DNA from 4 places in the Blautia segnis genome. Region 1 is predicted to be linked to each of the others. Evidence: riboswitches for the same ligand, from Rfam matches in the RefSeq annotation. Region 1 holds a riboswitch; each other region holds the start of a gene.
The links. A riboswitch is a leader RNA that binds a small molecule or an ion and turns the genes downstream of it on or off. The one in region 1 is predicted to bind cobalamin.
Positions count from the first base shown of each region.

Region 2: another riboswitch for cobalamin. It lies ahead of H8S54_RS14240 (sirohydrochlorin cobaltochelatase); the one in region 1 lies ahead of H8S54_RS01230 (cysteine-rich small domain-containing protein).
Region 3: another riboswitch for cobalamin. It lies ahead of H8S54_RS08530 (hypothetical protein); the one in region 1 lies ahead of H8S54_RS01230 (cysteine-rich small domain-containing protein).
Region 4: another riboswitch for cobalamin. It lies ahead of H8S54_RS03745 (class I SAM-dependent methyltransferase); the one in region 1 lies ahead of H8S54_RS01230 (cysteine-rich small domain-containing protein).

Region 1 is NZ_JACOOT010000003.1:105,645-109,209, reverse strand. Features, by position in the region: gene H8S54_RS01245 (EutP/PduV family microcompartment system protein) at 1-248, opposite strand, end outside; gene H8S54_RS01240 (BMC domain-containing protein) at 255-632, opposite strand; gene H8S54_RS01235 (phosphatase) at 963-1,676, shown strand; gene H8S54_RS01230 (cysteine-rich small domain-containing protein) at 1,788-2,093, opposite strand; cobalamin riboswitch at 2,438-2,625, opposite strand; gene H8S54_RS01225 (C40 family peptidase) at 2,886-3,565, opposite strand, start outside.
Region 2 is NZ_JACOOT010000033.1:103,646-107,210, reverse strand. Features, by position in the region: gene H8S54_RS14250 (alanine/glycine:cation symporter family protein) at 1-9, shown strand, start outside; gene H8S54_RS14245 (hypothetical protein) at 128-715, opposite strand; gene H8S54_RS14240 (sirohydrochlorin cobaltochelatase) at 767-2,056, opposite strand; cobalamin riboswitch at 2,313-2,488, opposite strand; gene H8S54_RS14235 (metal-sensing transcriptional repressor) at 2,772-3,152, shown strand; gene H8S54_RS14230 (heavy metal translocating P-type ATPase) at 3,400-3,565, shown strand, end outside.
Region 3 is NZ_JACOOT010000019.1:74,813-78,377, forward strand. Features, by position in the region: gene H8S54_RS08530 (hypothetical protein) at 1-1,576, opposite strand, end outside; cobalamin riboswitch at 1,780-1,977, opposite strand; gene H8S54_RS08535 (VanW family protein) at 2,134-3,564, opposite strand.
Region 4 is NZ_JACOOT010000009.1:72,130-75,694, reverse strand. Features, by position in the region: gene H8S54_RS03755 (cysteine hydrolase family protein) at 1-272, shown strand, start outside; gene H8S54_RS03750 (AAA-like domain-containing protein) at 343-1,926, shown strand; cobalamin riboswitch at 2,013-2,205, shown strand; gene H8S54_RS03745 (class I SAM-dependent methyltransferase) at 2,312-3,040, shown strand; gene nikB (nickel ABC transporter permease) at 3,045-3,565, shown strand, end outside.

The DNA.
Region 1 (3,565 bases):
CATGGGGGAAACAGGCAGTACGGCTCGATAGCTGATACCAGAAGTCCCACAACATCGGATTCATATGTATACAACGCCAGGGCGTGTCCAAGCCCTTGGGTCTGGGCATACTCTCCTGGCGTGTCTACGATTACATCAAAATTATTTACATATTGTGTTTTGTGATAGTGTATTTTTTCTCCGCGCAAAGCCTGGGTCAGGGTTGTTTTGCCAGCTTCGCTGCGGCCGATGAGAACCAGTTTCTTCATATTATATCAGGTCCTTGTGATCGGGCATAAGGTAAAGCCCAGCTTGTTTCCCACATAGTCCAGAATGGCGCTTGTGGAAGCTTCCACCTCAGATACAGTGCCTGTGATGATCAAGCTTCCGCTGAAGCGGTCTACAAAGCCCAGCTCAATGCCGGATGACTTCATGGCAATGTCTGCCATAATAATGGCTGTCTCTGCAGGGCTGACAGTCATAATTCCAATGGCTGCCCTTGAATAATCCAGAGACGGGTCAAGTCCTAATTTGGTGTAAAGAATCTTATCCGGATTGGCAATGATATGTGCCAGGGAAATCTGCTTGCCTGGTACAAGCTCCTGCACAATGCGCTGCTTCATTTCCGGAGACATGTTATCTGTATATCCCATTTTTCCTCCTGTCTGAAACTTTGGCTGATCCTGCCGTCAGCATACAGCATTCCCATACCTGAAAGTTTAATATATATACAAAATCTTTTGCTGTTTTTCTACCGTAATTATACTATCCGGTGTTTTGACTGTCAACAAAAAGCAACACTTTTCCTACATATATATGTGGTTTTTCTTGTGTTTGTGTGTTGTTTTTATTTGTTTTTCCAATTTTTTCTTATTTTACAGTTGACAGTCTTTTTCTGCTCTGTCATACTGAAAACAGTACAGGCATTCACAGCTTTTTAAACTTTCCGAATGCACAGACTTCTTAACAGGAGATGATTTTTTATGTATCTTTCCGATATGCATACCCACTCTATCGCAAGCGGGCACGGAACAAACTGCACCATCAGCGACATGGCTAAGTCAGCTTCACGCAAAGGGTTAAAGCTTCTTGGCATTACAGACCACGGGCCAGCTACTCTTGCAGCAGGAACCGCGTCTTATTTCCGTAGTCTTACTTATTCGCCGCGGAAGCGTTTTAATGTGGAATTATTATATGGGATTGAACTGAATATTTTGGATGTGAACGGCAAGGTTGACCTGGAGCAGGAGCTGCTTGAGAAGCTGGACTATTCTATTGCCAGCATACACGCCCAGAATTTCCATCCAGCCAGCAAAGAGGAAAACACCAAAGCCTTTCTTAATGTGATGAAAAATCCTATGGTAAAGATTCTGGGGCATATTGATAATACCCAGTATCCGGTAGATTATGATGCAGTTGTAAAGGCAGCCGGAGAAAATGGGGTTCTTCTGGAGATGAATGAGGCTTCTCTTGCGCCTTATGGCTATCGCGGAGATACCCGCAGCAACTGTGCGGAAATTTTAAGATGCTGCCGCAAATATCTGGTTCCAATTGTACTGTCCAGCGACAGTCATGGGGCAGAGCATATTGGGGATTTCACTTATGCGGCAGATTTTGTCCATCAGGCTATGTTCCCGGAGGGACTGATCCTGAATAACCAGATTCCGAAGCTGAAGATGATTCTCAGTATGCGGTAGTGTGTGATTGTTCAAGAAAACGACTTGTTAGTAAATACCGCTCCTGCTAATTTTATCTGCAAAATAAAAAGTTTCCCTGCACCCAATTTGTGGGTAGGGAAACTTTTTGTTTTACTTTTCTTTTACGTCCTGATTTTCACGTGCCTTCTTCATCAAATCAGCCAGTTCCTGATACTTCCCGGTGACATAGCCATAATTTTTCCGTTTGTGGGGAAGCTGGCAGTTAGTGCAGTCCTTGAAGCCTTTTTCGTTGTAGTGGAAATTCCCGCCGCATTTATCCCCTAATGCATAGAGGGGACAATAGCAGAACAGGCAGTTGAAATCCTCCGGATCTGCGCCTTTATGACAGGGAAAAAATTCGCAGTTCTTATGACTGAAGTAGGAATATTCCTTGCCTTCCCAATAATTTTTTTCCATTTTCCTGCTCCTTTCTCATCTGCCCTAACAAATTCCTTTTCCGCAGGATTTTTATAGTAGAAATCTTCTATATCATTTTCAATTAAATAAAAAAATAACCGCTTACGCGGCTTCAAAATTCTCGCAGATATTTAAGAGGGAGCGATGCTACTCCGGGGTAGAATATGACCCGTTCATATATACGCGGAGGGAACGGTTTCATCCAAAGTAGTATCGCCTGCCATTTAATCTGTATAATTCATCTGAACAGGCGATATTCCATAAAAAATGTCCACTCACAAAAGCGGACAACATTCCAGGGCTGCGGATTCCCTAAAACTGGTTGTTACACTTTCATCGGAAGTTTAACCTCGCCATACTAAGCAGGTTTCCTGGCTCCAGAATCATCGCATCATCTCTCCTTCTCATGCATACGCACAATGGACTCTGAGACTTGCTCCTCTGTTACAGTGACCGGATCGCTCAGGTTTCTCACCTGATTCCCTCTTTCTGCCAGCTAATAGCTACCAGCACTTAATATGTTCAATATGGAATTATACTGACATCATAGTACCACCTGCCTAAGTATTTGTCAACCCGTAATCTGTTATTTATTTATCAAAATTATGGAAAGCAAATTCCGCTTTTATACTCTGTTTCGGACACCCTCAAGTTTTCACCATAAAGTCCAAAACAATCCCACCATCAAAAAACCTCCCGGATTCCATAGCGAGGATCCGGGAGGGATTCAAATTCTTTCATTAAATATGCCCGCCGATGCAGGTACTGTATTTATTCAGGCCTATGCTGCAATTACACAAGACGTCTTACAGATGTAATGGTTCTGTATGCAGCATTGTCGCTGATCTTGATTCCGTCTCTGGAGTTGGACGCGTGTACAATCTGTCCATTTCCCATGTAGATTGCGACATGACCGCCGTAGCAGATCAGATCTCCTGGCTGTGCATCTGCATAGGAAACTTCAGTTCCTGCATTCTGCTGCTCATAGGAAGTTCTCGGAAGGCTGACGCCGAAGTTTGCATATACGCTCTGTACGAACCCAGAGCAGTCAGCACCATTTGTCAGACTTGTTCCGCCCCATACATATGGATTTCCAACAAACTGTGTTGCATAGTTCACTACAGAAGATCCTGAGCCGGAAGAACTGCTGGATGAGCTGCTGGAAGAACTTTCAGAGTAGCTGTCATAATCTACTGTATTATCGCTGTCGATTACGTTTCCATACTCATCATATTCATAATCAGAAGAAGAATCAGAGCTTCCGCTTACAACGTCTCCATCCTCGTCATACTGAACATCTGTATCTGAACTGTCGCTGTAGTCCTCACTATCATCTTCACTGTAGTCATCATAGCTTTCATCACTCTGTGACTCTTCTGCTTCCTGTGCGGCAGCTGCTGCAGCAGCTGCTTCTGCCTCTGCCTGACGTCTTGCCTCTTCCTCAGCTGCAATACGCTCTGCCTCAAGCTGCT
Region 2 (3,565 bases), on a different contig from region 1:
GAAAATTAAAACAGATATATAAAAAGACAGGCTTCCCGGAATCAATATCATTTAACAGAAATGATATTGCCCGGGGCCTGTCTTTTTATAAGAAATATTGTAAGGGTTTACTTGTTAGCTGTGAAAATCAGTTTTTGGAATCCTCTGCTTCTTTTGCTTCAGCATCTGCTGTCTCGCTGTCATCCTCACCGATCACTACTGCGTTTTTCTCTTCCTCAGTCTGCTCTTTTGCATCTTTTACGCTGACCTTATGATCATACCATTTACCCTTTTTGCCAAGGATGGCAAGGTCAAACTCTTCGTCCAGCTTCTCAACCGGAACATTGAAGCCGTAAACCTCCTCTGACATTCCGTCACTGTAGGTAACAGTATCTGTAGTAGGCTGGATCAGTTCAGCTCCATCCTTCTGTGCGTCCTCAGCTGTTCCAAGGAAAAGATTTACGATATTCTTGGAGACAAGTGTAATATGAACGGTCATTTTGCCATCCTTCACTGTAAGAACTGCTCTTCCATTGCATGCCTCATTTACATGGAACATGCCGCTGTCTGTGTCAAACTCCACACCGTATACGCCGTCTTCAAGCTCAGCTTCTGCGGCGTCCTCTGCTTTGGCAGCTTCTGTCTGTGCCGCTTCAGCCCAAACAGGCGCAACGCTTCCTGCTGTCATGGTGGAAATACTTACTGCTGATAATAAAATGACTAATGAACGTTTCATAATAACTTTTCTCCTTACTTTTTGATGAATTAAAGATAAAACATCAACAGATTATTTTGCAATAGAATCAATTGCTGCCTGAATATGCTCTACATAAAGCTGCTCAACTGCATCAATTCTTCCAAGTCCTTCGATCTGGCAATCGATCTCATCGAAATCTCCGGAAGCCTCGAACATGCTCTTCCAGGAATCCTCATCATCACCAGCCATATCGTTGTTTGCATGGTCACCTGCAACAACCATAAGCGGACGAAGAACAACCTTCTTGAAGCCTGCATCTTTTACTTTGTCGATTACAACATCGCAAGCGGTATCTTCCGGCTCACCCTCTACAGTACCGATGAATGCGTTTGTAAATCCAAGCTTCTCCATCTGTGTCTGCATCTGGTTGTATGTAACATTTGCTGTGTGAGAGGTTCCGTGTCCCATGAATACGAATGCGGTTCCATCCTCAGCAGCAGCTTCCATGCTGTCATATCCTGCGCTCTTTACAGCTGCATCTGTAACTGCCTGTGCAACAGCAGCCTTGTCTTCGTTGATAGCAGTAGCGTCTGATCCAACCTCACCAAGCATTGGCTCAGCGATTGCTACAGACTCAAATTTATCTTTGTACTCATCGATCGCTTCTACCATCTCATCGTACTCTGCACCGTGCATAAGGTGTGTAGGCTGAACAACCAGATTCTTAACACCGTTTGCTACTGCACGGTCAAGTGCCTGCTGCATGTTGTCGATGTGCTCATCATCTCTTGCCTGTACATGGTTGATGATAATCTGAGCGGTAAATGCTCTTCTTACAGCCCAGTCCGGGAAAGCTTCTGCAAGAGCATCCTCGATTCCCTTGATATCCTCAACACGGCTGTCGTTGAAGGAAGTACCAAAGCTTACCACAAGAAGCTCGTTCTCACCGATCTCATCCTGGTTACGAGGATCATCCTTGGAAGCATCTCCTGTATCGCGTCCGAAATATTCCGGGCTTGCTTCTTCTCCCTCTACCAGCTCTTTCTGAGCGTCTGTCAGAGCATCCCATGCTTCCTTAGCTTCCTTGCACTGTGCATCTGTGTCGTCTGTTCTCTCCTGAACATAGATTGCATCGATAAGTGCTGCAACTTTATCAGCTGCCTCCTGATCTGCGTCAGATGCCTCTGCATCGTCTGCTGCCTCAGTGTCATCTGCTGCCTCAGCGTCATCTGCTGCTTCTGCATCGTCTGCGTCATCTGCTGCTTCGTCAGTTGTCTCCTCTGTTGCTTCCTCTGCAAATGCAACAGTTCCTGTTGCTGCAGTCATGCTTGCTGCCATGGATGCTGCAAGAAGCAGTGCTAATAAAGATTTTCTTTTCATTTCTTTTTCCTCTTTTTTCCTGTATTTCCGGATTGAATTATGTATAAGGACACGGCCCGGCAGGGCTTTTTCTACGGCAGGAAGCTTCTGTGATTCCTGCTTTGTAAAAAAGCAGCTGCAAACTCTGCAGCTGCACTTTCCTCATAAACACATTTCCTCCAAACAGGATTACAATGATATGAGTATCAAAATATCTTTTGACACTGGTATCATTCCTATATATTGCTATGAGAATAAGGTTCTGTGTACCGCAGATCCACAATTCTACGCCAAGGCAGTTCTCCTGACTTCGTTCAACACTGCTTCCCCTTCCCGGTTACCCAGTGGGCTCTGAAGCAGCTCCCTTACACAGTGACGGCATCGTTCCGGATTCTCACCGGATTCTCTTTTATGCATCATGTTCATGATGCGACCTTTGCGTTATATCATTATACATATTCGACTCGGATATCTAATAGATACCATAATTTTATGTATTTTTTATGAATGTATTATGGATATTTTATGAATATACAATCTATATCAATGGACTTTCAGACAGATATATTTTAACCTGCTGTAACTCCACAATGAAACAAAAAAAGCCCTTGACAAATACCCTCAGGGGGTATATATTAAGTGCATAAGCAAGATACCCCCAAAGGGTATTTGAAAGTTAAAACGCCGGTTCGCAGTTTCCGGCCAATCATTTGTTTAATAAGAAAGGAGCCTGCCTATGACAGCTGATCATAAATCCGAAACCTGCTGCAGCCACACTGCAGCCGATACTGAACCCCTTTCCAGCCAGGAACCTGCACAGAAGGTCTGTTCCTGCTGCGCCAAGCACACCTTGCGTTCCGAAGCGGAGCGAAGAAAGCTGGTCAACCGTCTGAAGCGTATTGAAGGCCAGATCCGGGGCATTATAGGAATGCTGGAGAACGATGCCTACTGCAATGACATCCTGATCCAGTCCGCCGCTGTAAATGCCGCTGTGAATGCTTTTAATAAAGAGCTTCTTGCCAACCATATCCGAACCTGCGTGGCAAGAGATATCCGGGAGGGTAAGGATGAGACCATTGATGAGCTTGTTGCAACACTACAGAAGCTTATGAAATAAATGCGGATATCAGGGTCCCAAGTTCAAAAGCCGTTCATGCTTGCATGATAAGGCTTTTGAACTTGGGACCCGCCGAACATGAGGAAGTAGCGATTTACGCAGTAAATCAGCGAATTCCGAATGTTCGAGAATTGCGGGAACAGCTTTGCTGCGGAGCAATTCGCAGATATCAAGTTAGAGTCAAAAGGTCAAACAGCCGTTCATGCTTGCATGATAAGGCGCATCCCGTATAAGGAGGAATTTTATTATGGAACAATACAATGTCACCGGCATGAGCTGTGCAGCCTGCAGTGCCCGTGTGGAAAAAGCAGTCAGCAAGGTTCCGGGAGTTACAGCCTGCTCAGTGAGCCTGCTTACCAATTCCATGGGCGTTAAAGGCACCGCCACAGCCTCAGCCATTATTTCAGCTGTAG
Region 3 (3,565 bases), on a different contig from region 1:
TACCATCAGCATTTACAGTGTATGGAATCCATTTGGAGGAATCTGCTTTTGCTGCCTGCTCACCGGTTCCTGCAAAGAGGTAATCATAGCCTGTGCCGCTTAAGGTAAGAACTGCTGTCATCTTTCCGTTTTTGGAGGTAAGGGTACAGCCTACTACTCGGAACATGGAGGAGCTGGAAGTTACATCCACATTGTAGATTCCGTTCTCACATGCACCGGATGGAACCTTAGTTGGCTCCGGTGTAGATGTTGGAGCCGGAGTTTCGCTTGGAGCCGGGGTCTCACTTGGCTGCGGAGCCTCGCTTGGACTCGGAGCTTCACTTGGCTGCGGGGTCTGTGTTGGCACCGGAGTTACCTCTGGCTGCTCACCGTATCCGGGAACTGCCGGGATTGTAATGGTAAGGATTCCTTTTTCATACCAGTGCTGGCTCTTCTTGGAATGAGGTACTACAGAAACAGTCTGTGTCTCCTTGCTTGCAGGAACTTCGAAAGTGTATGTATAGCCGCCTGCTGCATTCTCTACGCCGTGGACAGCTTTTGTCTCTTTATCTGCATCGCTGGAACTTCCGAAGTAAATCATGTCATAGTTCTGCTTCTCTGTGGAAAGGGTTACGATGTATTTGTCGCCCTCTAATTTTACAGTAGAACCAGTGATCACGAACATGGCAAATTCGTTGCCGTCTTCTTTTACCAGCTTGATGCCAGCGTCCTTGATCTCGTTGTCAGAGGCTGCCGGAGTCTCGGTTGGAATTGGTGTGGCGGTAGGCTCTGGAGTTGCGGTAGGCTCCGGAGTTGCGGTTGGTTCTGGTGTGGCAGTTGGTTCCGGGGCTTTCATTCCTGGAACGTTTAGCTTCAGATCCTGGGTCGTATACCATGCATTATTTTTTACAGAATGGGGAACCAGATAAATGGTCTGAGCTTCTGCCTTTGCATCAATTTCGAAAACGAAGGTATATCCGGTTTCTGTTTCTGTTCCTGCGATTGCATTGGCATCCATCACAGATGCAGCATCTTCTTTATGTCCAAGGTAAATCTTATTGTAGTTCTTTCCGTTAGAAGTCAGGGTTATTTTAATTTTATCACCCTTTAATTCTGCAGAGGAGCTTGCAATTTTGAACATTTTGTAAGCAGTATCATCTGCTTTATCAATGGTCATGTTTGAGCCGTCTTCTTTTAAATCCTCTGGCATGGTATAAGTGGCAATCCCATTGCCGGAAGCTTCTTCTGCAGCCGGAGCTTCTGTTACAGCTGCGTCTTCTGCTGGCTGAGCAGCAGTCTCTTCTTTGGCATCCTCTGTCTGTGCTGGCGCTTCTGTAACAGAAACCTCAGCAGTTTCTGTCTGCTCCGGAGTCTCTGTAGGTGCCGTGGTCTCTTCCGGAGCAGTTGTTTCTGCCTTCTCTTCCTGTGCAGGAGCAGTCTCCTCTTTCGGAGCTTCTGTCACAACAGCTTCTTCCGCCGGAGTTACCGTAACCTGTACGCCTGTACTCTCACTTTCTGCCTGTGTAAGGGCAGCCGGAGTGACGGTCATTGCCACAGAAAGAAACAGTGCCAGAAAGCGTTTTGAATTTCTTTTCATTTTTCTCCCTCGATTCTTTTATGGTTATCTTCTGGTATTGTTGCCTGAATAAATCAAAGACTGCCTCAGAGTATTCGGAAAATTCCAGAAAACTCTTCTAATGCAAAAAAATGCCCGCTCCCATAAGGGAACAGGCACCAGAAATCAATATATCCCATAGTCGAAATATATGCTACATGAGAATGAAGTGCTTTCCTCGGAAGCTTTCATTAACGAATTCAGCAGGTTTCCTGACTTACAGATCAATACGAAATCCAGCCTTCTCAGCAACGCATTGCCAATGGCATCTTCGGATTTCATTCCCTGTTTACAGTGACCGGATCGCTCAGGATTTGCACCTGATTCCCTCTTAGCCAGCAGATTCTTTTTTCTGCAAAGGCACTGAAAACGGATTTATTCAATTCATTTCATTATAGCAGACTATTATACTGAAATCAATAGGCTGCCAAGGCACTTTCTACCTGACAGCCTACAATTTGTTACTGTTCACTCCGTGCCCAGTAACTACAATTTAACATATATTTTAAATTATTGTGCGGGAAATACGCAACATCGCTTTACTGTTTATACTGACTATACCCAACCTCTTCTGTGCGGAGCAGGTTTCCCGCCTCATCATACACGCTGCGGTAGGTTTTGCAGGTGTTGGGATCGGAGTGTTCGGTGGTGATCTCTACAGTATTGTTGTTCTCCTTTGTACCGTAAATGGATACGGTCACAGACTCTTCTGCTTCGTCATAGACTGCGGAAATCTTAATGGGATAAGAGGTATTGTTCTGGAAGCGGAAATCCTGGCTTCCGTAAACAACTGCTGCATCCAGTCCGTCATCCACATAGTCAATACGCGCTGCATGGTTATGGCGTTCTACGATGGAAAGATCCGCCTGCAGGCACGCCATAAACAAGGTGGTGGACACCTGGCAGATTCCGCCGCCGATATCCTGGGCGTGCTCGCCGCCTACGATTACCGTCGCTTCCTTATAGCCCCGCTCTTCTGTTCTGGGACCTAAGGTATCATTGTAGGAAAAAGTCTGTCCCGGCTGCAGTTCCACCCCATCGCATGCTTCTACTGCAAGCTTCAGATTGGTGATCCGGTTCTTGGTACCGCCGCCGTAAGTGGTATAGGTTCCAAGGAGGTTCAGATAAGGCAGAGCCTCAATTTCCTCCGTGGAAACCTCTGGCAGAGTGATTTCAAGCGGAATGGTGATTACCAGTCCCTCTCTTGCCCGGTCAAGCCGGTTCTGTGCGGCTTCCACATCAAAGGAAATGCCCGTCACAGCAGGAATGATCTCGTTGTTTTCTCCGAGAGAAGCATCTGTGGCCTCTGTATGTACCTGCTCATAATAAGCTTCCATGTCAAAAGCTTCCGGCAGAGTTTCCATAGTCGGACATTCAATCACGGTCTCGTAATCTTCCCGGGAAATGGCACTTAGAATCTCTTTTTTCAGAGCGTCCAGATCCGGTCCAATTCCGGTAACGCCTTTCGTAATCACAAGACTGGTATCTGTGAGCTCACAGGAGGTCTGAATGGTAGTAGAACCGTTCTGAATCCCGGCTGTATTCAGCACCTCATCTAGGTCATCCTGATTGCGTATAGTAGGAAGAAGGGTCAGCTCCTCCTTCGTCTTGCTGTTCATAAGCTGGATGCGGTCTGTACCATGGGTAATCCAGGAACCATGTCCAAGGGAATAGGCACTTGCCACAACGGCTTTCGCATCTATGCTCAGCGCCGGATAAATGGACACCTGAAATTCCTGTCCGTTCAGAGTGACCGTCATCTGCTTGTCCTGATAATTTTTCTGGAAATCCTCTGTAATGGCGATGATGGCTTCCTCTTCGGTCATTCCCTGGATGGCAATGCCGTTTACTTTCAGCTTTGTCCAGATCACATTGTCTGTAAGAAAATGGCACCACAGACAGTATGCGCCCACAAGAAGCACGAAGAAGATCAGAACCTTGGTCAGGGTGTTTTTCATTTGTTTGTTCATA
Region 4 (3,565 bases), on a different contig from region 1:
TTCTGGAGTCCGGTCCCATTGACAAGCCTACTTTCGGCAGTGAAACTCTTGGAAAAGTTCTGAAGGAGTTCAATAAATCAGAAGCCATCGACAGCATTACACTGGTGGGACTTTGCACCGACATCTGCGTCATCTCCAATGCCATGCTGCTCAAAGCATTTCTTCCAGAGGTGCCGATTATTGTAGATTCCCTCTGCTGCGCAGGAGTAACCCCGGAAAGCCACGAGAGAGCACTGGAAGCCATGAAGGCCTGCCAGATCGAGGTAATTTAATTGGCGGATTGCGGACAGGAATAAAATTGGGTATACTTTTTTATAAATGACAGATGGAGGAGGTGTTTGTATGAAGAAAAGGTTTTGCACTACAGGAACATGTATTCCGGAAAAGAATTATATGGTAGATATCAGTGGCAGAATTGACCGGATTATCAGTGAATACATTGAAAACGGGCAGTATTTTACCATAAATCGTGCAAGACAATATGGAAAAACAACCACACTCTATTTGCTTGAAAAAAGATTAAGGGAGAATTATATTGTATTGAGTCTGAGCTTTGAATCTGCGGATGAATATTTTCAGTCACTTTCCAGTCTGGCAGAAGGTCTTATGCTGGATATAGGCGATTGTTTGAAAGAACAAAATGCGGATGAGAAAATAGTAGAAGAATGGTATCAGCCTATTTTGGAAAAATTTCCCTTGCGCTCGTTGGGAGCAAAGATCAGTTCCCTGTGTAAAGCGTGCGGTCAGCCAGTGATCCTTATGATCGATGAGGTGGACAAAAGCTCAGATAATCAGATCTTTTTATCATTTCTTGGGCTTCTTCGCGAAAAGTATCTTCGTATGCAGCAGGGAAAAGATCAGACTTTCCAGTCGGTTGTTTTGGCAGGCGTATATGATATAAAGACTTTGAAGGTGAAAATACATCCTGAAGAAGAGTCAAAATATAACAGTCCATGGAATATTGCAGTAGATTTTGATATAAGTATGGACTTTTCCATCCAGGATATTAGAGCTATGCTGCTGGAATATGAGAGTGATTTTAAAACTGGAATGGATATAGAGCAGGTAAGTGAATTTTTGTACAATTATACTTCCGGTTATCCATATCTGGTGTCACGGCTTTGTCAGCTAGTGGATGAAAGAGTTTCGGGAAGTGAGCTTTTTCCTACTAAGAAGGAAGGCTGGAGTAAGGATGGGCTTCTTACGGCGGTGAAGATGCTGTTGGGAGAAAAGAACACACTATTTGACGATATGGTGAAAAAGCTGTCAGATTATCCGAAATTGAAGGAAATGCTCCAAAGTATTTTGTTTGGCGGAGTAAGTTTCCCATTTAAGATTGAAAATCCATTAGTTAATCTGGGAGTGACTTTTGGATTTTTAAAAGATAGGAATGGGCTTACTGCAGTATCCAATCGAATTTTTGAAACACAATTATATGATTTGTTTTTGGCGGAAATGGCGATTAACAGTGAATTGTATAAGGATGCCGGGATAGAACGTAATCGATTTATTGTGTCCGGAATGCTTCAGATGGATCTGGTGATGGAAAAATTTTGTGAGCATTATGAAGAAATATATGCAGAAAACGATCAAAAATTTATAGAGGAAAATGGAAGAAAACTTTTCTTACTTTATTTAAAACCTATTATAAATGGAACGGGAAATTATTATATTGAGGCCAGAACCAGGGATAGCAGAAGGACGGATGTAATCGTTGATTATAAGGGAAAACGCTTTATAATTGAATTGAAAATCTGGAGGGGAAACGAATATAATACCCGTGGAGAGCAGCAGCTTTTTGAATATTTGGAATTTTATAAGATGGAAAAAGGATATTTGCTGAGCTTTAATTTTAATAAGTCTAAAAAGACCGGAATCCGGGAAATCAGTTATGAGGGGAAACGAATTTTGGAAGTGGTTGTTTAGTAAAATAATCGCGGATTCTGCCAATTTCATTGACAAATGCAAAATATTATATTAAACTCAGTTTGCATGATTTTAGTATAAAAATTTAATAAAGAAACCATTTTGGTGCCTGCCACGTTTTTGTAAAACGCGGCGGAGTAAACGGGAAACAGGTGAGAATCCTGTGCTATGCCGTAGCTGTAACAGTCGAGTATGCTTTTATATCCACTGAGTAATCGGGAAGGGAAAGCAGTATGATGACGCTGGAGCCAGAATACCGGCCGGAATGAAGAACTTTTGCTGCGAGTCACAGTATAGAGGTTGCGTGTAATAGAAATATTATGCCGTTAAGCCGCTGTGTCTTCAGCGGCTTTTATTATTGAAAAAACAGAGAGGACAAAGGTAAATGGCTGAATTACTGAAGGATATTCAGACATACTGGGACATGAGAGCTGGCGGATTTTCTGATGCCAGTATGGAAGAGCGAAAGACAGAACCGGGAAAGCACTGGGAAAATATTTTCCGCAATTCTCTGGAAGAAGGGTGCACGGTACTGGACGATGGCTGCGGTGCCGGATTTTTTACCACCTTGTTAGCGTCTATGGGATATCAGGTAACTGCCGTGGACTACAGCCCCAAAATGCTGGAAGAAGTCAGAAAAAATCTGGATGCGGAAAATCTGAAGGCGGATCTTAAGCAGATGGATGTACAGAATCTGGAATTTCCGGACAACAGCTTCGATGCAGTGGTGTCAAGAAATGTATTCTGGAATCTGGAGCATGCGGATAAAGCCTATGAGGAAGTAAGCCGGGTTCTGAAAAAAGGCGGAATTCTGATTCTGGAAGATGGAAATTACTACCGCCATTATTTCAGCGAGAAATATGAAAAGATGTACCAGGAATTTCAGAAGCTGTACGGTGACGAAGAGGATCAGGGCTGTCACGCACGCCATAACAAAGAAAATGTAGATTTCCATATTATGGAAGAAATTGCGAAAAAACTGCCCATGAGCCAGGTTGACCGCCCGGCATGGGATTTTGGTAAACTGGTAGACCTGGGATTTCGCAAAATACAGGTAGAAGTTTCTGGCAGTCCGCTGCCAATGAGCTTTTGCATTGTAGCACAGAAAGGCTGAAAAAGTGAAAAAAGAAATTTGTAAGCGACTAGTTTCACTTGTAATTATCCTGTTTGGACTTTCCATTATGACCTTTGGACTTACATATATTCTGCCATCCAATCCGGCAGAGCAGCTGGCGGAATCCATGGGTGCTGGTCATGACAGAGAAGTAATTGCAAAGATTGAAGAAAAATATGGATTAAACAAATCCTTCGGCGAACAGTATATAAGCTGGCTGAAGGGAGCTTTACACGGTGATTTCGGAATGTCGGTAAAGTATGCACAGCCGGTCTCCCAGGTGCTTGGAAGAAAGCTTCCCAATACCATTAAGCTGGCAGTTGCTTCTTTTATTCTGATGCTTCTGATTTCTTTTCCGCTGGGAATTTTATCAGCAGTGTATAAGGATAAGGCAGCAGATTATATTATCCGGTTTATGTCCTTCCTTGGAATTTCACTGCCAAGCTTCTGGGGCGGTATGATGCTGATCTATCTGCTGGCAGTCAATCTGCACTGGCTTCCGGTTGGCGGATCAGATTCCTTCAA